Regions from separate parts of the Fodinicurvata halophila genome, predicted to be linked through region 1. Evidence: predicted binding sites of a transcription regulator. Region 1 holds the regulator's gene; each other region holds the start of a gene.
What was found. The regulator HrcA, encoded in region 1, represses chaperone genes, less so after heat shock. The targets are predictions, from matches to a motif close to GTTAGCACTCNCCNNNGGNGAGTGCTAAC.
Positions count from the first base shown of each region.

Region 2: groES (co-chaperone GroES) is a predicted target of HrcA. The motif match lies at 2,942-2,970, and genes of this name have one in related genera.
Region 3: groES (co-chaperone GroES) is a predicted target of HrcA. The motif match lies at 5,395-5,423, and genes of this name have one in related genera.

Region 1 covers NZ_JBHSCW010000007.1:48,361-55,538, reverse strand. The annotation lists gene rsmI (16S rRNA (cytidine(1402)-2'-O)-methyltransferase) at 1-130, opposite strand, end outside; gene ACFOW6_RS12520 (penicillin-binding protein activator) at 183-1,436, shown strand; gene hemW (radical SAM family heme chaperone HemW) at 1,429-2,625, opposite strand; gene rdgB (RdgB/HAM1 family non-canonical purine NTP pyrophosphatase) at 2,655-3,260, opposite strand; gene rph (ribonuclease PH) at 3,257-3,988, opposite strand; gene hrcA (heat-inducible transcriptional repressor HrcA) at 4,231-5,307, shown strand; gene grpE (nucleotide exchange factor GrpE) at 5,376-6,038, shown strand; gene ACFOW6_RS12490 (hypothetical protein) at 6,071-6,346, opposite strand; gene dnaK (molecular chaperone DnaK) at 6,572-7,178, shown strand, end outside.
Region 2 covers NZ_JBHSCW010000003.1:585,399-592,576, forward strand. The annotation lists gene ACFOW6_RS07550 (inositol monophosphatase family protein) at 1-778, opposite strand, end outside; gene groL (chaperonin GroEL) at 874-2,532, opposite strand; gene groES (co-chaperone GroES) at 2,601-2,888, opposite strand; gene hflX (GTPase HflX) at 3,037-4,266, opposite strand; gene ACFOW6_RS07570 (hypothetical protein) at 4,189-4,383, shown strand; gene hfq (RNA chaperone Hfq) at 4,380-4,646, opposite strand; gene ACFOW6_RS07580 (HAD family hydrolase) at 4,802-5,461, opposite strand; gene dat (D-amino-acid transaminase) at 5,454-6,305, opposite strand; gene trkA (Trk system potassium transporter TrkA) at 6,351-7,178, opposite strand, start outside.
Region 3 covers NZ_JBHSCW010000008.1:82,384-89,561, forward strand. The annotation lists gene ACFOW6_RS14345 (AMP nucleosidase) at 1-291, shown strand, start outside; gene ppa (inorganic diphosphatase) at 368-910, opposite strand; gene ACFOW6_RS14355 (rhomboid family intramembrane serine protease) at 1,163-1,798, shown strand; gene ACFOW6_RS14360 (sulfite exporter TauE/SafE family protein) at 1,795-2,556, opposite strand; gene ACFOW6_RS14365 (bifunctional aminoglycoside phosphotransferase/ATP-binding protein) at 2,690-4,252, opposite strand; gene ACFOW6_RS14370 (DMT family transporter) at 4,416-5,318, shown strand; gene groES (co-chaperone GroES) at 5,466-5,780, shown strand; gene groL (chaperonin GroEL) at 5,799-7,178, shown strand, end outside.

The sequences.
Region 1 (7,178 bases):
TGTCCTCGCAGGCCAGAAGATCGACCCGTGCAAGAACATCCAAAGCACGTAAAGTGATATCTGCGAGGTTGCCGATCGGCACCGCGACAAGGTAAAGCTGCGGGGCCAGCGGATGTGAAGGGGACTGCATTTCTGTTCCGTACCTTTAGCCGGAAGGCCACGTTGTTGTTAGGAGATCGTCCATGAGCCTGCTGCCCACCCGTTTTCTCGCCATTTTCCTGATCCTGGGCCTTGCCGCCTGCCAGACCCAGCAGGCTACGCAGCCGGACAGCGGCGCGCAACAACCGGAAGACAGTGCCCAGTTCGGCGACAGGGACGACGGACTGCCTCCGGCCGCCGAAGACGGACGCATCCGGGTGGCCCTGCTGGCTCCGCTGAGCGGGGAGCACCGCCAACTGGGCCGCAGCCTGGTCAACGCAGCCCAGATGGCACTCTTCCGGCTTGCGGGCGAGGACTTCGAACTGGTCGTGAAGGATGCCGGGGATACCGCCCGGCAGGCCCAGAACGCCATGGACGAGGCCCTGAACGAGAACGTCCAGCTGGTCCTGGGGCCGCTCTTCTCGCAATCCGTATCCGCCATCGAGCCCCAGGCCACGCGGGCCGGCGTGCCGGTACTGGCCTTCTCCAACAATCGCGAAGTGGCCGCGCCGGGCATCTATGTCATGGGCATCGGCCCCTCCAACGACATCACCCGGGTCATCGAGTACGCCACCGAACAGGGGCGCAGCCGCATTGGCCTGCTGACGCCGCGAAATGCCTTCGGGCGGGCTGTGCAACAGGCCGCACAGCAGGCCGCTTCGCGCTACGGAGCGGAGATCACGCGTCAGGCCTCCTACGACCCCGAGGCCGTGGACATCACCAGCGAGGTCCGGGGTCTCGCCCAGTCCGCCAGCCAGACCAGCAGCGAGCAGACCGTCACCGGCAGTGCGGGCCCTGGTGCCACCGGCTTCAACGCCCTGCTGATCCCGGCCGGCGGCCGCGAGGTGGAGAACATCGCCCCTCTGCTGCCCTATTACGACATCAATCCAGAGAACGTCCAGCTCCTGGGCTCCCGCCTGTGGGAGAACGGCAATCTGGGACGCGAGCAGATCCTGGTCGGCGGCTGGTTCGCCGCACCGGAACGGGACAACTGGCGCACCTTCGCCCGGCAGTATGAGGACCTCTACGGCAATGAACCGCCGCGGGTGGCCTCCATCGCCTACGACACCACGGCCCTGGCCGCCGCTCTGGCCCGGGACGCCGAGGGCGGCGACAATCCCGTCGTTTATGATGAAGAGGTTCTGACCAGCAGTGACGGCTATACCGGCGTCGACGGCCTGTTCCGCCTGCGGCCCCAGGGCGAGGTGGAACGCGGCCTGGCCGTCTACGAACTGCGCAGTGACGGTTTCGAGCGTCTCGAGGCGGCGCCGGACAGCTTTGAACCGCTGATCAACTAGCGGCGCGCGTTCGGCCCAGCAGGTATCCCAGCAGGGCGTCGAGGCGCTGGCGCCCCGCCGGCAGGGCGCGCAGGCGCTGTGGTGTCAGTTCCAGATAGCCTTCCTCGCAAAGCGCGGTGAGCCGGTCCCGGTCCAGCAGTTCCTCCAGGCAACGGCCCTGTTCGGATTCCACATCCGCGCGATTGATCCCCTCCGCAAGCCGCAGCCCCATCATCAGGCGTTCGGTAAGGCGCTCCTCGCGCGTCAGGGCGGTGTCCGCACGCGTGGCATGGCCCTGGCGCTCCACGCTCTCCAGCCAGGCCTCGGGAGCCCGGTGCTGGCGCAAGGCATAGCGCTGACCATCGAGGGTCAGGCGCCCGTGCGCGCCCGGGCCGATGCCCAGGTAATCGCCATAGCGCCAGTAGACCAGGTTGTGGCGGCTCTCCGCACCGGGACGGGCATAGTTCGAGATCTCGTATCCCAGCAGCCCGGCCGGTTTCAGGATCTCGGCGGTGCGCTCGTAGAGAGTGGCCTGGCGCTCTTCGGGTGGCAGGTGCAGTTCGCCGCGGCGCCAGTCGCCGTGAAAGACGGTGTTGGGTTCGATCGTCAACTGGTAGAGCGAGATGTGCTCCGTTCCCTCTTGCAAGGCGGCCTGGAGCTCGTCTTCCCAGGCCGAGAGGCTCTGGTCCGGCCGCGCATAGATCAGGTCGAAGGAGAAGCGCGGAAAATGCCGCCGGGCCAGCGCGATAGCCTGGCGCGCCTCGGCGGCCGAGTGACGGCGGCCCAGGAAGGCCAGTGCCTCGTCGTCGAAGGACTGCACCCCTAGCGACAGGCGGTTGACGCCGGCCGCCCGATAGGCGGCGAACTTCTCGGCCTCCGTTGAGGTCGGGTTCGCCTCGAGCGTCACCTCCAGGTCCTCGGCCAGCTGCCAGTGCTGCGGCAGGCGCTCGAGAAGCGCACCCACGGTGTCCGGTGCCATCAGGGACGGCGTGCCGCCGCCAAAGAAAACAGAGGTCAGGCGGCGCCCCCGGGTGCGACGGGCAAAGTGCTCCAGCTCGTTCAGCAGTGCGGAACGCCAGCGTGCCTGATCGATGGTCTCGCGCACATGGCTGTTGAAATCGCAATAGGGGCACTTGGACTGGCAAAAGGGCCAGTGAATGTACAGTCCGAAGCCGGCCTGCGAGGCCTCCGCTTTGCTATCGGTTTCCAAGACAGCCATTTCCGTTTGCACCTGTGCCATCACTCCGTTTTGCGCAGCCAGGAGTCCAGATCCCGAAAGGCGCGGGCGCGATGACTGATGGCATGCTTCTCGGCCGGATCCATCTCGCCGAAACTCTCGCTGCGGCCGTCGGGCAGGAACATGGGGTCGTAGCCGAACCCCCGCTCGCCCCGGGGCGGCCAGAGCAGGACGCCATCCACTCGCCCCTCGAAGATCCGTATCTCCTCTCCGGGTCGCGCCAGGGCCAGCGCACAGACGAAATAGGCATGCCGGTCCCGACTCTCGCCAAGTTCGCGGTTCACCCGCTCCATGGCGTGAGAAAAATCCTTGTCCGGCCCCGCCCAGCGGGCCGAGTAGATACCGGGCGCTCCGTCGAGTGCCGGCACCACGAGACCGGAATCATCGGCCAGGGCGGCCAGCCCGGAGGACTCGGCCGCGGTTTCCGCCTTCAAGGCGGCATTCTCGGCAAAGGTGTGACCGGTTTCCTCCGGCTCGGGCAGCTCCAGCGTTCCGGCCGAGACCACCTCGATACCGAAGGGAGTCAGCAGCGCCTCGATCTCCCGGACCTTTCCCGGGTTGTGGCTGGCAATGACCAGGCGTTCGCCGAGCAAAGCCCTGGCTGTCATGCCGCACCCCCCAGTTCGCCCAGGGCGGCGCGCTGAACCTCCGTCAATCGCTGAATGCCGCTTTCGGCCAGCTCCATGAGATGATCGAACGCCTCGCGCGTAAAGGGGACATCCTCGGCCGTGCCCTGGATTTCCACGATTCCGCCGCTCGCCGTCATCACGAAGTTGGCATCGGCACCGGCTTCGGAGTCTTCCGCGTAGTCCAGGTCAAGCACCGGGATCCCGCGAAAGAGCCCGCAGGAGACGGCCGCCACCTCTTCGGACAGCGGGACCTTCTCGACAACACCCAGACGGCGCAGGTGCTCGAAGGCAATGTAGAGCGCCACATAGGCTCCGGTGATGGCCGCCGTGCGCGTTCCTCCATCGGCCTGCAGTACGTCGCAGTCCAGGCGGATCTGACGCTCGCCGAACGCGCTCATGTCGGTCACGGCTCGCAGGCTGCGCCCGATCAGGCGTTGGATCTCCTGGGTCCGGCCGCTCTGACGGCCGCGCGCGGCTTCGCGATCGGTCCGCCCGTCGGTGGCCCGGGGCAACATGCCGTATTCCGCGGTCACCCAGCCGCGTCCGCTGTTGCGCAGCCAGCCCGGCACGCCGGGATCCACGCTGGCCGTGCACAGAACATGGGTGTCCCCGAAGCGAGCCAGGCAGGAGCCCTCGGCATACTTGTTGACATGGGTTTCGAGGGTAATCTCGCGAAGCTGGTCGGTGGACCGGCCACTGGGACGCATGGGCGACCTCCCTATTGCATATGATAGGCAGAACGGGCCGAGGCCCCTGGAGGCATCGGTCTGACAGGACAAACTGCCGTGAAACGGCGCGAACCTAACGCCTGGAAGCAGGGCCGTCCAGTCGCATAGGGGCCGTTGAAACCGCTCACGTCACGGACTAAATGCTCTGCGTGTGATTGGCGAGGGTGAAGTTTGCTCTCGGCCTGCAGTGTTTCTCCGGTATAATCGATCTCATGACCTCCATGTCCAAGCGTCCCTCAAAGTCTTTTGCCGCCCGCCCCGAACTGGGCGCGCTGAACGAGCGTTCGCGTGAAATTCTGCGCATGATCGTCGATGCCTATGTGGAAACCGGCGCCCCTGTGGGCTCGCGCACGCTGTCGCGCAACATGGGTCTGGATCTCTCATCGGCCACGATCCGCAACGTCATGGCCGACCTGGAGGAGCTGGGACTGCTGGTGGCCCCCCACACCTCGGCCGGGCGGCTGCCCACGGAGCAAGGCCTGCGCCTTTATGTGGACGGCCTGCTCGAACACGGCAATCTGGGACAGGACGAACGCGAGATCATCGAGGGACAGTGTGCGGCCTCCGGACGCAGCCTCTCCCAGGTTCTCGAGGAGGCCACCAGCCTGCTCTCGGATCTATCGCACTGCGCCGGGCTCGTGCTTGCCCCGAAGCAGCAGGACGATACCCTCAAGCATATCGAGTTCGTGTCACTCGGCCCGGGGCGGGCCCTTGTGGTGCTTGTCGGCGAGTCAGGAAACGTGGAGAACCGCGTGATCGACGTGCCTGTGGGCCTGCCGCCGTCTTCCCTGGTGGAAGCGTCCAACTTCCTCTCGACTCACCTGCGCGGCCGCACGCTGGAAGATGCCCGACAGATCGTCAACAAGGAGCTGGAGGAGCAGCGTGCGCGCCTGGACGAACTGACTTCGCGCGTGGTCGAGGCCGGACTGGCCACCTGGGCCGACAATTCCAGCGGCGGTGCCCTGATCGTGCGCGGCCAGGCCCAGTTGCTCAGTGACGTTCAGGCTCTCGAGGACTTGGAGCACATCCGGCAGCTGTTCACGGCGCTGGAAAAGAAGGAAGCCCTGCTTCGCCTGCTGGACCTGACCGACGACGCCGAAGGCGTTCAGATCTTCATCGGCGCTGAAAACGAGTTGTTCGGCATGGCCGGATGCTCCATGGTCGTCGCGCCTTACAACAACAGCCGGCAGCAGATCGTGGGGGCCATCGGCGTGATCGGTCCGACACGCATCGACTATGGCCGGATCATACCAATGGTGGACTACACGGCGAAGGTCATCGGTCGCTTGATCGGCTGACCCCTTAAAACGGGCGCCTCGCTCACACAGATAGTCAGTCTGTATCAGTTATTATTCGGAAAGGACTCATGGCAAAACGTCCGCAGCAAACCCAAACGCCCGATTCCTCGACGGAAGAGGAATTCACGGAGGACCAGAACACGATGGACTCGGAGTTCGACCCATCTGCCGTCGCCGAGCAGGAGAGGGATGGCGATGAGGCAACCCCGGACGAAACGGAGGGCGACGAGACCGAAGCCCTGCGCGCGGAGATCGCCTCGCTCAAGGATCAGCTTTTGCGCGCCATGGCCGATGCGGAGAATATCCGCAATCGGGCACGCAAGGAGCGTGACGAGGCCGTCAAGTACGCCGGCGGCGGTCTTGCCAAGGACCTGCTGAGCGTTGCCGACAACCTGCGGCGCGCCCTCGACAGCGTGCCCGCCGGCGCCGCCGAGGAGAACGAGCACCTGAAGAGCCTGATGACCGGCGTGGAGATGACGGAGAAATCCCTGCTGGAGGCCTTCGAGAAGAACCACATCAAGCGCATCGACCCGGTGGGCGAACGCCTGAATCCGCACTATCACGAAGCCATGGTGGAGGTCGAGGATCCCAACTATCCGCCCGGAACGATCTCCCAGGTCCTGGAACCTGGCTATATCCTGCACGACCGCTTGCTGCGCCCGGCGCGCGTGGCCGTCTCCAAGGGCAGCAGCCAGAACGGACCCGGCGGACAGGTAGACACCCAGGCCTGAGGGGCCGGCGGCATCCGCCGGCCCCTCAGGATTCAATCCTGTCCGGGCCGCTCACCCTCCGCTTGGTCGCGGGAGGCGGCCTGGCGCCGGCGTACGCCTTCCCGAAGCCCCAGCCAGCGGAAGAAGAAGTAGACAATGCCCGCCACCAGCATCAGGCCGGTGCCGAAATGCGCAAGCGCGGAACTGTCGAAAACCCGTTCGCCGAACAGGGCCAGCAAGGCCCCGACCACAATATTTACCACCATCAACCAGAGGATCGTCAGATATATGCGATTGTCGGGGAAGGGCGGTCGGTTCCTGTAGAGCATGAACTCATCCTGCCCCTTTCCCCGAAGCGAGACAAGCTGAAGAAGAAAGCCGCTGCGCGCCTTGTAGGCTGGGTCGAAAGCCTTATATATGCGGACGTAAGCGGCATTCGCCGCCTTCTGGTAAGATCAACAGGTTTTTTGGTCCCCCGGACCGGACCTCCAAGGGACTAGGGACGGCGCTTTATGAGGCTGTCTCAGAAGTCTGCTGCGAAAGAGAGGATATAAATGAGCAAAGTTATTGGTATCGACCTCGGAACGACGAACTCCTGTGTCGCCGTAATGGACGGCAAGGACGGACGGGTGATCGAGAATACGGAAGGCACGCGTACCACACCTTCCATGGTGGCTTTCACCGAAGACGGAACATTGGTCGGCCAGCCGGCCAAGCGTCAGGCGGTCACCAATCCGGAAAACACGCTTTTCGCGATCAAGCGACTCATCGGCCGGCGCTATGACGACCCGACCACGAAGAAGGACAAGGACCTGGTTTCCTACCAGATCGTGGAAGGGCCGAACGGCGACGCCTGGGTCCAGGTGAATGGCGAGAAGTACAGCCCGAGCCAGATCTCCGCGCAGATTCTCCAGAAGATGAAGGAGACCGCGGAGAGCCATCTCGGCGAGAAGGTGGAGCAGGCGGTCATTACCGTGCCGGCCTACTTCAACGACTCGCAGCGCCAGGCCACCAAGGACGCCGGTCGCATTGCCGGCCTGGAGGTGCTGCGCATTATTAACGAGCCCACGGCAGCCGCGCTGGCCTATGGGCTGGACAAGAAGACGTCCGGCACCATCGCGGTCTATGACCTGGGCGGCGGCACCTTCGACATCTCGATCC
Region 2 (7,178 bases), on a different contig from region 1:
TAGCCGCATCCGGTGCGAGCAGCAAGGGGCCCGGCTCGCAACTGCCGACGTCATAGTCCTGGCCTTCCGGTAGGTGGCGCGCCTGTCCCCCGAGTTCGCGATAGATCAGCACACCCGGCGCATGATCCCACGGCTTCGTGCGCGTGAAGAGAGAGAAACTGCTCTCGCCACTAACCAATCTGAGATATTCATGCCCGGAACAGCGCAGACTCTTCAGCGTGCGCAAATTTCGACGGTTTCTCTCGAAGCGTCGAACCAGCTCGGGATTGCCATAGGTTCCGAAATGCAGTGTGCCGCAAAGGTCCTGATTGCTGGCCGCAGATTGCAGCTGACAGAGACGCTTCCCGTTCCTCCAACTCCCCTGCCCGGCTTCCGCATGCAGCATGACATCCTGTACAGGCGCATAAATCCATGCCGCCCGCAGGCTTCGCCGTTCTGCCAAGGCTATCATGATGGCGAAGCAATCATTGCCGGCCGCAAAGTTCGCGGTGCCATCCACGGGATCGATGATCCAGACCGGTTTTTCGCCTCTCAGTTCCTCCAGCCCCTCGGGAACATCCTCGGAGGATTCTTCCCCCACCACGACCGAACCGGGCCAGAGAGTTCTGAGTTTCTCTGACAAGAAGGTTTCGACATCCAAATCTGCAACGGTAACGAGTTCGCCTCTGAGCTTTTCCCGGACGTCGCCCTTCTCCAGGCGCCGGAATCGTGGGAGCACGAACTCCGCGGCAGCTTGACGAACAAGTTCCGCAACTCTTTCCGGATCGAAGGCTGGCATGATCAGGGTTGGTACACTGGATGTCTCAGAAAGCAGCAGAGCCGCAGGATAACTCCCGCGGCTCCGCAAAAATACCTGGCATGTACGGGTGGGTCTTAGAAACCCATACCCATATCGCCCATGCCACCCATTCCGCCGCCGCCGGCAGCGGCTCCACCGCCGCTTTCCTTCTGATCCGGCTTCTCGGCGATCATGGCTTCCGTGGTTACCATAAGGCCCGCAACGGAGGCAGCGTCCTGCAGGGCTGTACGCACGACCTTGGTCGGGTCGATGATGCCGGCTTTCACCAGGTCGGTGTACTCACCCTTGTAGGCATCGAAGCCCCAGTTCTGGTCCTTGCTTTCCAGCAGCTTACCGGCCACGACAGCGCCATCGACGCCGGCGTTCTCGGCAATCTGGCGCACCGGTCCCTGGAGCGCCCTGCGGACAATGTCCACACCAACCTTCTGGTCTTCATTGGCCACCTTGAGCTTTTCAAGTGCCTTGGTGGAGTGGAGAAGCGCAACGCCACCGCCTGGAACGATGCCTTCCTCGACGGCTGCGCGCGTGGCGTGCAGGGCGTCGTCGACGCGGTCCTTCTTCTCCTTCACCTCGGTTTCCGTGGCACCGCCGACGCGGATGACGGCAACACCGCCGGCCAGCTTCGCCAGCCGCTCCTGCAGCTTCTCACGGTCGTAGTCCGAGGAAGTCTCCTCGATCTGGCCCTTGATCTGGTTCACGCGGGCTTCGATCTGCTTCTTCTTGCCCTGTCCCTCAACGATGGTGGTCTCGTCCTTGGTGATGGACACACGCTTGGTGCTGCCCAGCATGTCGAGGGTCACGTTCTCCAGCTTGATGCCCAGATCCTCGGAAACCACCTGGCCATCGGTCAGGACCGCGATGTCCTCAAGCATGGCCTTGCGGCGATCACCAAAGCCGGGGGCCTTGACGGCCGCGACCTTGAGGCCGCCGCGCAGCTTGTTGACCACCAGGGTGGCCAGAGCCTCGCCCTCGACATCCTCGGCAATGATCAGCAGCGGACGGCTGGACTGCACCACCGACTCGAGGATCGGCAGGAGGGCCTGCAGGTTGGAGAGCTTCTTCTCTAGAATGAGAATGTAGGGGTTCTCCAGTTCGCAGAGCATCTTTTCGGAGTTGGTGACGAAGTACGGGGAGAGATAGCCGCGGTCGAACTGCATGCCCTCGACGACCTCGAGTTCGGTCTCGAGCGACTTGGCCTCCTCGACCGTGATTACACCCTCGTTACCGACCTTCTGCATGGCTTCGGCGATCATCTCGCCGATTTCCTTGTCGCCATTGGCCGAAATCGTGCCAACCTGAGCAATCTCGCTGGAAGCGGAGATCTTGTTGGACTGTTTGCGCAGGCTCGCGACAACAGCCTTCACGGCCTCGTCGATGCCGCGCTTCAGGTCCATGGGGTTCAGGCCCGCAGCGACGGCCTTGGAGCCCTCGCGCAGAATGGTCTGCGCCAGCACGGTCGCCGTGGTGGTTCCGTCACCAGCCGTGTCATTGGTCTTGCTGGCCACCTCACGCACAAGCTGTGCGCCCATGTTCTCGAACTTGTCGGACAGTTCGATTTCCTTGGCCACCGTCACACCGTCCTTGGTGCTGCGCGGCGAACCGAAGGACTTGTCGAGAACCACGTTGCGACCCTTGGGACCCAACGTCACCTTGACCGCATCGGCCAGGGTATCGACACCACGCATCATGCGCTGGCGTGCATCGCCGCCGAACTTCAAATCTTTGGCTGCCATACTCGGTTACTCCTTGAAACTTTGTTGGGACTGGTTTGCTTCCGGAAGAGGTTCGGACGATCCGGTGATCAGCCCAGAACCCCCATGATGTCGTTCTCGCGCATGATCAGCACTTCCTTGCCATCGACCTTGACCTCCGTGCCGGACCACTTGCCGTAGAGCACGGTGTCACCAGTCTTGACATCAGGCGCGACGACCTTGCCGTCATCGCCACGGGCACCAGGGCCGACCGCGACAACCTTGCCCTGCATGGGCTTTTCCTTTGCCGTATCGGGAATAATGATTCCGCCAACGGTCGTTTCCTCGGTGTCCAACGGCTCAACAACGACGCGGTCATGCAGTGGCCGAAATTTCATTTGTTTTCTCCTCGCTAAGGACTGTGGTGACGACGGTATGTTTCATGAAAGGATTAAGCACTCATCCGCGTAGAGTGCTAACAAGGCCGACATACTAGCTCTCGCCCTAGATGAGTCAACCATCGCAAAGGTCATTGGGCATTGGCTCTCAGTCTGTGTAAGCCTTCAGGCGTGCGGCGTTCGCCGGATCCATGGACACGCGGATATGTGCCTTGCTGTCATCGTCATGACGGGAAACAACCCGCCCGTGCTCGTAGCACCAGGCCAAGGTTGCGCCATCCTTCAGATCTATGGCGAGAGATAGGAGTTCATCTCTCTCACGCAACCTCTGCTCAATGATTTCCTGAAGAAAATTCAAACCTTCTCCGGTTTCAGCCGAAACCAGGGCCTGTCCCGGCGCCCGGTCGGCCAGGTTGCGCCAGCTCTTGAGGGAGTCTTCGTCCAACAGATCGATCTTGTTCAGGACCTCGATGATCGGCTTGGACTCCGGCGCTTCTTCGCCCGTAACTCCGAGGTCGTGGAGAACCTGAAGGACTGACTGCTTGTGGAGTTCCGTCTCGGGATGCGAGATATCGCGAACATGCAAGATGATGTCAGCTTCCACCACCTCTTCCAGGGTGGCACGGAACGCCGCAACCAGATCCGTCGGCAAATCCGTGATGAAACCCACGGTGTCCGAGAGAATGGCATTCATCCCCGATGGCAACCGGATATTCCGCATGGTCGGATCCAGCGTGGCAAAAAGCTGGTCCTCCACTTTGACATTCGCCGAGGACAACCGGTTGAACAGCGTCGACTTTCCGGCATTCGTATAACCGGCCAAGGCAATGACTGGATGAGGCACACGCTGCCGGGCGGTGCGGTGCAAAGACCGCGTACGCCGAACTTGCTTCAGGGCTTTCTTGAGGCGAATGATCTGATCGTCCAGCATGCGTCGGTCGAGTTCGATCTGGCGTTCGCCGGGCCCGCCCATGAAGCCGGCACCACCACGCTGGCGTTCCAGGTGCGTCCAGGAACGCACGAGGCGTGAACGCTGATAGTTCAAGGCCGCAAGTTGAACCTGGAGGCGTCCTTCCTTGGTACGGGCACGTGCACCGAAGATCTCGAGAATCAGACCTGTCCGGTCGATAACCTTGCAATTCAGCTCGCGTTCCAGATTGCGTTGCTGGACAGGGGTAAGAGCTGAATCGACTATGACAACGACCGCCCCGGTTTCCTGAACGAGGCTGCGCAGGCGTTCGATCACGCCCATTCCGATGAGGGTTCCCGGTCTCACCTTGTCCAGCCGGACAACTTCTGAATGGGCAACCTGAAGATTGATGGCAGCGGCAAGCCCGACGGCTTCCTCAAGCCGGGCTTCGGCATGGCTGTGCGCCACGCCAGGCTTTTTCTCGACCGCATGGATGACGAGGCAAACCTCGCCCTCCACAGTCCTGCCGCTACCGGCCGTTTTCGTTTCTTCTGGAGGATTTTCCGTCAAGTAGGGACCCGTTAAGCCTCCTCACCGCCTTCCTCAGTCTCCTTCTCGGAAGGCTCGAAAAGCTGAAGAGGACCACTTGGCATGATCGTTGATATAGCGTGCTTATAGACAAGCTGGGAATGCGCATCGCGACGCAGCAGTACACAGAAGTTGTCGAACCAGGTAACGATCCCCTGCAGTTTCACGCCATTTACCAAGAATACTGTGACCGGAATCTTGTTCTTGCGGATGCTGTTCAGAAAAACATCCTGCACATTCTGGGATTTCTCGCCGGCCATTGGTTCCCCCTTTCCTTTAAGTCAGTTCATTATGATTCACGGGGTTTGCTGCTTATCTCTTACAGCACTGTAAGCGCACCGTTTACCAGATAATGATCTATCGCGATATGGCAGAAAGACCTCCGGAAAAAGCCGCACAATTTCTAGATAGTGATTTATCGCAGCAGAGCCAATAGAGAGCGACGATCACAGACATAAAAGCGTGGCACGACCTCTTCGAATTCCTGCTGGCCTGGAGGTTCCGCGCGCAGCAGGACCGGGACGCAGCCGGCGTTTTGCGCACAGATCAGATCGATATCGGTATCACCCACGAACCAGACATCTTTTCCGGGCATCACACCGGACTCCGCCAGAGCCAGCTGCACAGGTTCCGCAGCCGGCTTATCGCGCTCCGCATCCGTGGCCCCAACCACTCTGCTGAAATACCGGGCCCAACCAAGATGGTCGACTTCGCGACGCAGAAGCGGTCCGGACTTGTTACTGACGACCCCGAGGTAGAACCCGGCTTCGTGCAGGCCGGAAAGCATTTCCGCGGCCCCCTCGAGTACGCTCAGCTGCTCGATATGTTGCGCCTTGAACGCTTCGTAAAAAACATCCAGGGCCTCGTTGGAGCGATCCCCGAAGAGCTTTGGAAAACCTTCACGTGCTGAAACGCGCACCCTTTGCCGCACTTCGTCCAATGACCAAGGAGGCATGCCAAACCGTTCGAAGGTGACATGAAGGGCCGCATGGATCGTAGGCCAAGTATCGACAAGCGTATTGTCCCAGTCAAAGAGCAGAGCACGCGGCTTGCCGTGCTGAGTGATGTCATTCACGGGCAATACGATCCAGGTAGGCTTCGCGCAGTTTCATGGTTACGGAGCCGGGCTTGCCGTTGGCAACCGAGCGATCGTCAATGCGCGTGATCGGGGTGACATGGTTCGTGCTGGATGTCAGGAAGGCCTCGCGTGCCTCATAGGCCTCTTCCAGCGTGAAAGGTCTTTCCTCGAACTGCACACCTGCCTCCGCAGCCACCTCCAGCAAGCCCATGCGCGTAATTCCATTGAGAATGTCGTGATCCGCTGTACGTGTGACGAGGATGCCATCCTTCGTCACGATCCAGGCATTCGTCGACGAGCCTTCGGTGACGGTTCCATCCTCCTCGACCATCCAGGCCTCGAAGGCACCTTCCTCGACGGCGGCCTGTTTGGCCATGCAATTGGGCAGCAAGGATATGGATTTGATATCGCGGCGACGCCAGCGGATGTCTGGGACGGTCTTGACCGCAACTCCATCCTCCAGGACAGCCGTACTCTGCGGCTTCGTCTGCTTGGCAGTGATGACGATGGCCGGCTTGATTCCCTTGGGAAACTTATGATCTCGAGGTGCGACACCGCGCGTTACCTGCATGTAGACGAAACCGTTAGTCAGATAATTGCGCTCTATCACACTGTCGCAAACCAGCTGCAGTGCCCGGCGACTCATAGGCATATCCATTTGCAGTTCGGACAGCGAGCGCTCCAACCGGTCCAGGTGACGGGCCTCATCCACCAGCTTTCCGGACATGACGGGCACGACTTCGTACACGCCGTCAGCGAATTGATACCCGCGATCCTCGATATGCACACTGGCATCAGAGTGCGGCAAGTACTGACCGTTGACATAGGCTATGCGAGGCATGGTGTTGTTATCCCAGATAAAAGCGATAGTGAACTCGGAAACTGTTTAGAAGAATTCGAGTTTTACGGAGAAGAGGCGCTCGACCTTCTTGACGGCCGCGGGCTTGGCAAACAGGACAACCAAGTCACCAGCCTTGATGACCGTCTTGCCGCGCGGAATGATCACCTCTTTATTGCGGAAGATAGCCCCGATCACGACACCATCCGGAAGCGGTGCGTCACGCAGAGCTTGATTCGTCAGAGCCGAGGTTTCAAGCACTTCAGCTTCCAGAACCTCTCCGACGCCATCGGCCAGGGAATAGGCAGAACGGATCCGGCCACGACGCACATGTTGAAGAATGGTGGAAACCGTAATAGCCCGCGGACTGACGATAGTGTCGATACCGAGACCGCTGACCAGTTGGTTGTACGAACTGGAATTGATGAGCGTAATAGCCCTTCGGCAGCCCTGCTTCTTGGCCAACAGGGAGGACAGGATATTCACCTCGTCCTCGTTGGAAACCGCGATCACTGTCTCAGCCGTGCTGATATTGCTCTCGTTGAGAATATCCAGTTCCACCGCATCGCCATGAATGACAACGGATCGGGACAGGCTTTGCGCCACTTTCTCGGCCCGGCTCTTGTCGATCTCGATCAGTTTCAACTGAACCTGTGGGTGCTTGTCCTCAACGCGCTGGGCGAGATTGAGGCCGATATTCCCGCCACCGATCAGGACAACCCGCCTCGCCTCCTTCTCCTCATACCCGAAACTCATCATGGCGCGGTCAAGATGAGCGTTATGGCAGACGAAATAGACGTCATCACCCGGCATGAGCTCGTCATCACCGCCGGCGACAATCACGCTGCCGTTCCGATGGATGGCGAGAATCAGGAT
Region 3 (7,178 bases), on a different contig from region 1:
GTCATGCGGCGCCTGTCACAGTCCCGGGCGATCGCCCTCGACATGGAATCCGCGGCCATCGCCGCCAACGGTTTCCGCTGCCGTGTCCCCTACGGCACTCTGCTGTGTGTCTCCGACAAGCCGCTGCACGGCGAGATCAAGCTGGCGGGCATGGCCGGGGAATTCTACCGGCAACGCGTGGATCAGCACCTGGACATCGGCTTGAAGGCCCTGGAGCGCCTGCAAAGCCAGGAGCGCGAACGGCTGCATTCGCGAAAACTGCGCAGCATTACCGAAGTGGCCTTCCAGTAAGTTCATGCAAGAAGGCCCGGGCCTTCACCCCAAAGGGCAAAGGTCACCGGGCCCAGGAGAACCGTGGACGCGGAGATTACGCCGCGGAAGACGTCCTGTTGGCGCGGGCGATGGAATCCTCGATCATCCTGCGGGCTTCGGCATCGTCGCCCCAGTGCTTGACCTTGACCCATTTCTCCTTCTCGAGGTCCTTGTAGTGCTCGAAGAAGTGGGTGATCTGCTCCAAAAGGATCTCCGGCAACTCGTCGTAGCGCTTGATGTCCTTGTAGTAGGGATGCAGGCGGTCGGAGGGAACCGCGAGAATCTTCTCGTCCTCGCCCTTCTCGTCCTCCATGACCAGAACACCGATCGGCCGGGCCGCGACCACGGCACCCGGCAGGATCGGACGGCGCGAGACGATCATGACATCGATGGGATCACCGTCGTCGGAAAGCGTATGCGGAATGAAGCCGTAGTTGCAGGGATAGTGCATCGCGGTATGCAGGAAGCGATCGACGAAGAGCGCACCGGAGTCCTTGTCCAGTTCGTACTTCACCGGCGAGCTGCCGATCGGAACCTCGATGAGCACATTGCAGTCTTCAGGCGCATTCTCGCCGACGGGGATTTTGTTGATGTCCATCTTCTTCTCCGCGATTGATCGCTCATGACAGGGAATGCGGCACAAGGAACATCGAGGTCCGTTTACGTCAAGGAAAGTTTTGCGCTGCAACATTGAAAGTCGGCCCGGAAGACATGGACTCCGCAGCCGCTTCATTCTACATGCGGGAGGAACGGGTTCTTCCCCCAGATCACAGACAGAGGCCGCATGACCGCCGACCCCGCGAAGAAACAATCTCCGCCGCCTCCGCCGCCGAGTCAGCCGGCGCTCAACATGCCCCGTACAGTCTTGGTTCTGCTGCTCGTGATGGCCGGCATCAGCCTGCTGCGCGCCCTGTTGCCGCCTCATCTGGACTATCAGTTCATTGTCTGGTTCGCGCTCTACCTCTTCGTGAACGGGGAGTTCGTCTGGGAACGGCTCTACAGCCTCGTCACCAGCGTCTTCATCCATGAAGGCCTGGTGCATCTGCTGTTCAACGGCTTCTGGATCGCCACCATCGGCACGCTGGTACAAAGAACCTTGAACTCCCGTGACTTCCTGATCCTCTTCCTCGGCAGCGCCGTTGCCGGCGGGGTCCTGTTCGTCGCCCTGAACTGGGGGGTGACCGCCATAGCCGTCGGCGCATCGGGGGGTGTTTTCGGCCTGCTGGGCGCGTTCGGACATATTGGCGTCGCACGCCCCTGGGAGGATAGACCCACGCGCTGGCGCAAGCTGGCCGCCTTCACGGCGGTGATGATGGCCCTCAACATCGCCTATGCCATGGTGGGCGGTGTCGGCGGCCCGGAATCACCCTCTATCGCCTGGGAGGCCCATGCCGGCGGCTTCTTCGCCGGTCTCTTCCTGTTCCCCTGGCTGTTGAGGCGGAACCTGCAGGAAAAGCAGAAGTCTCGCTTCCACGTGGTCGACTAGCCTGCGTAGGCCCGCCAGATGAAGGACAGGCCGATCACGACCAGGACCAGCAGCACCACGGTCTGGAAGCGGGCCTGGGAGACGAATTTCCGGACCCACTGACCCAGGAAGACTCCGCCGAACACCGGGATGACGGCAAAGGCTGAAAGCAGCAGTTCGTACCACCCCAGGACGTCATGCAGCGCCAGCGCGGCATAGAGAGGCGCGGAATTGATCAGAAAGAAGATCGAGATGGCGCTGATGAAGAAAGTCTTTTCGAGGCGCAGGGCCACGAGATAGAGCGCAAGCGGGGGGCCTGGCAGGTTGGAGACGCCCCCCAGCACCCCCGCTCCGAAACAGACGCCGAGGCCCACCGGACGTTCCTGGCTCGGCTTCAGAGTGAAGCGCGGGCTGGAGAGCGTCAGGAGCGCCATTCCGGTGATCGCAATTCCCAGCAGCAGGTAGAGCAGCTGCGGATCCAGCGAGACCAGGAGCTGGACACCCAACAATACACCGAGCACCAGAGACAGCATCACAGGCCAAAACCGTTTCAGCACTCCCAGGAAGTGACCACCCTGGAACGCCTGGACCAGGTTGCTGAGCACGACCGGCAGGGACAGAACCGTGATCGCCTCCGGCACCGGCATCATGTAGGCCAGCACCGGCAGGGCCACCAGCGGCAACCCCATGCCGATGACGCCCTTGACGAAACCGGCCAGCAGCAGGCCACTGAAGCCCACCGCATAGAGCGCAAAGGTATCGGCTGTCAGGGGGTCCATGGTCTCCGGCTGTGTGTCCTGAATTCCGCGCCGCACGAAGCCGGGCGCAAGGGACTGCCAGCATAAGACCTCAGCCGGACGGGGAAAGTCCCTTGCCGCAACCTGTTACCCCGATTTCCGCAGATCAGCCATGTCAGGACTCGAGGCCAAGCCTCTCCTGTGCCCGGGCCAGCACGGCCTCGGCCCCATTCCCCGTATCCAGGCGCGGCCAGGCGATCTCACCGGTCTCGTGGGTCAGTTGGTGTTCCAGAACCGACACGGTCGCATCCGAGCTGTCGTTGCGTCGCCCCTCGATCCGTGCCTCCAGCGTCTCGCGCGGGGCCTCCAGCCAGAGACCCCGGAACGCAGCACCACAGTCTCGTGCAAGTGCCTCCAATTGCCCGCGCTCCTCGGGTTTGGCCCAGACGGCATCGGCAATGACAGACTGTCCAGCCTTCAGCGCCGCCGTCGCCTCGGCAAACAGCGTGTCGTAGACCTTTCGGCTCACGTCGGCACTGTAGGCGTCCTGAGGAAGCCGTGTTTCCGGAGCCACGCCTTGCAGTCGCTTGCGGATCATGTCGCTGCGCAGGTGCAGGGCGCCGGGCGCACGCCCCACCGCGGGCGCCAGGCCTGCCGCCAGCGTGGACTTTCCGGTTCCCGAAAAGCCTCCGACCGCAATCAGCCGCGGTTGATCCGCAGGCTCCAGAAACTGGCGGGCCAGCGCGAAGAAACGCCCGGCAGCATCTGTCAGCCTCTCGGCCTCGGCCTTGTCCTCCTGCGCGTCCACGGCGGCCGCTGTCACCTTTGCCCGTACGGCTGCGCGGATACTCAGCATCAACGGCAGGGCGTCCAGGACCCCCACCTGCCCCACCCGACTGAGGTAGCGATTCATGGCCAGGTTGGCGAAATGCCGGTGATCCCGGTTGACCAGGTCCATCAGCAGATAGGCCAGGTCGTAGACGACATCGATGCCGGCAATACGCTGGCTGAACTCGATACAATCGAAGGGAGTCGCCTGCTCCTGCCAGAGCACCACGTTGCCCAGGTGCAGATCCCCATGGCACTGCCGCACCCAGCCCTCCTCACGGCGTCGGTCCAGCAGCGGCCCGACGCGCTCCAGGGCGGTCCGGCTCCGACGGGTCAGATCTGCCACAGCGTCCGGCGTGAAGCAGGCCGGCATCGCCTTCATGTCCTCGGCATTTTCCTCCACCACGCCTTGCAGGCCCTCGGTCCCGCCGTAGGGCGCGGCGAGGCGCTCGGCCTGCACATGCAGGTCATGGACGCGATCCACCAGGTCGATGATGTGGCGCGGCTCCAGCTCCCCCTGTTCGATCAGGTGATCGAACATCAGGGCCTGGTCGAAACGGCGCATCTCGATGACCCAGTCCAGGGTTTCGCCCGCGCCGTCGAACTCCAGGCCGCCATCTCTGGCCCGGGTTATGGCATGAACACCGAGGTAGATCTGGGGCGCGGTCCGGCGGTTCAGCTCCACTTCCCTGCGGCAAACCTCCTCGCGTGCCTCCAGGCCGGTAAAATCCAGGAAGGAATAGGCCACCGCCCGCTTGATCTTCCAGGCCCGCTCGCCGGCCAGGAAGACGTGGGCCACGTGGGTGGTGACGTGCCGGACCTCGCCGGCAGCCTCCGGGTGGGTGGACGGGTCCTTCAGGAAGGCAATGATCTCTTCCTGTCCGCTTTCGCTGTCGTGCTGATCCGTCATGCTGCCTCTTCCTGTTTATCTTTTGAAAAACGCCGAGACCGCCCCGGCCCTGTCCACCGTGCAATGCACCCCCGCAGGATTGGCAATTACGCCGAGAGGGTTGCAGGGTCTACAAAGACAGTCGGCGAGAATCATAGCAATGCAATCGCCTCCGGGGGGCTCCATGTCAACGCACCTGCAACCTGTCGACGCACTGTCCGTCGCGGCCGCCAACAGGCGGGGCATCTTCTGGATGCTGTTCGCGGTCTTCCTGTTCGTCAGCATGGATGCCATCGCGAAGACCCTGTCCCAGAGTTATGACATCGCCCAGATCGTCTGGGCCCGCTATACATTCCACGTCCTGATCATGGTGGCCTTGCTGAACCTGCGCCTGCCGGCCCTGTTGCGCACGCGCCGCCTGCCCCTGCAGCTGTTCCGCTCGCTGATGCTGCTGGTGACCACCAGCCTGTTCTTCCTGGGCATTTCGCATATCCCGCTGGCCGAGGCCGCTGCGGTGATGCTGGCCGTGCCCTTGATCGTGACCGCGCTGTCCATGCCCCTGCTGGGCGAACCGGTGGGCATTCGCCGCTGGACGGGCGTGCTGCTGGGCTTCATCGGCGCACTGATCATCATCCGCCCCGGCAGCGACCTTTTTGATCCGGCCACCCTCTATGTCCTGGCAGCGGCCTGCACCAATGGCCTCTATCACATCAACACGCGCCAGCTGAGCCAGAGCGAATCGCCCATGACCACGCTGACCTACAGCGCGCTCATCGGCATGATCGTCATGTTCTTCGTGGTCCCCTTCTTCTGGACCACGCCGGATCTCTGGGGCTGGATCGGCCTGGTCTCCATCGGGGCCATCGGCGGTGCCAGCCACTTCTGCATCATCAAGGCCTACCAGGCGGCGCCGGCCGCCGTGGTGGCGCCCTTCAACTACTCGAACATGATCTGGGCCACATTCTACGGTTTCCTGCTGTTCGGCGACCTGCCCGACGGGTTCACGCTCCTCGGTGCGGTCATCCTGATCGCCAGCGGCCTCTATGTTTTCTACCGCGAACAGAAGAAACAGGCACAGAGCCGATAACTTCCTGAAAACGCCCTGTTCTATTTTTTCACAAGGCTCTTGAAAAAGGGTCGGGGTGGTCGTAAATGAAGCCTGCCTTAGCACTCGCTTAAAAGGAGTGCTAACAGCATCCCCTCAACACGTCAGTCTCTATTGGGAGGACGATTAATGAAATTCAGGCCGCTTCATGACCGCGTGGTGGTTCGGCGCATCGAGGAAGACGAGCGCACCGCCGGCGGCATCATCATTCCGGATACCGCCAAGGAAAAGCCGATGCAGGGCGAAGTCGTCGCCGTCGGCCCGGGTGCCCGTAACGACAAGGGCGAGCTGATCGCGCTCGACCTCAAGGAAGGTGACCGGATCATCTTCGGCAAGTGGTCGGGAACCGAGGTCAAGATCAACGGCGAAGAGCTGCTGATCATGAAGGAATCCGACATCATGGGCATTCTCGAGGGCAAGAAAGCCTCGAAGAAGGCCGCTTAACACAAGGGACGACAAGACATGTCTGCCAAGGAAGTCAAATTTTCACAGGATGCACGCCAGCGCCTGCTGCGCGGCGTCGATATCCTGGCCGATGCGGTCAAGGTGACGCTCGGCCCCAAGGGCCGCAACGTGGTCCTCGACAAGTCCTTCGGCGCGCCGCGCATCACCAAGGACGGTGTGACGGTGGCCAAGGAAATCGAACTGTCCGACAAGTTCGAGAACATGGGCGCCCAGATGGTGCGCGAAGTGGCCACCAAGACCAACGACATGGCCGGCGATGGCACCACCACGGCGACCGTCCTGGCGCAATCCATCGTGCGCGAGGGCTCCAAGGCCGTGGCCGCGGGCCTGAACCCCATGGATCTGAAGCGCGGGATCGAGCTGGCCGTTGACGCCGTGGTCGCCGACCTGCGCAAACGCTCGCGCGATATCAGCCAGAATTCCGAGATCGCCCAGGTGGGCACCATCTCGGCCAACGGCGACAAGGAAATCGGCGAGATGCTGGCCAAGGCCATGCAGAAGGTCGGCAACGAGGGCGTGATCACGGTCGAGGAGGCCAAGTCGCTCGAGACCGAACTCGAGGTCGTCGAGGGCATGCAGTTCGACCGCGGCTATCTCTCCCCGTACTTCGTCACCGACGGCGACAAGATGCGCGTCGAGCTTGAGGACCCCTACGTGCTGATCTTCGAGAAGAAGCTGGGCAATCTGCAAGCCCTCCTGCCTGTGCTCGAGTCGGTCGTCCAGTCCAGCCGTCCGCTGCTGATCATTGCCGAGGATGTCGAGGGCGAGGCCCTGGCCACCCTGGTGGTCAACAAGCTGCGCGGTGGCCTCAAGGTCGCGGCCGTCAAGGCCCCCGGCTTCGGTGATCGCCGCAAGGCCATGCTGCAGGATATCGCGGTCCTCACCAACGGCACCGCCATCTCCGAAGACCTGGGCATCAAGCTGGAGAACGTGACCCTCGACATGCTGGGCCGCGCCAAGAAGGTGACCATCACGAAGGAAGAGACCACCATCGTCGATGGAGCGGGCAAGAAGAAGGACATCGAAGCCCGCGTGAACCAGATCAAGGGCCAGATCGAGGAGACCTCCTCGGACTACGACCGCGAGAAGCTGCAGGAGCGCCTGGCGAAGCTGGCCGGCGGTGTTGCCGTGATCCGCGTCGGCGGGTCCACGGAAACCGAAGTGAAAGAGAAGAAGGACCGTGTCGACGACGCCCTGCACGCCACGCGCGCAGCCGTCGAGGAAGGCATCCTGCCGGGCGGCGGTGTCGCCCTGCTGCACTCGATTGCCGCGCTCGACAAGGTGAAGCCGATCAACAACGACCAGAAGGTCGGCGTGGACATCATCCGCCGGGCCCTCCAGGCCCCGGTGCGTCAGATCGCCCAGAACGCCGGACTG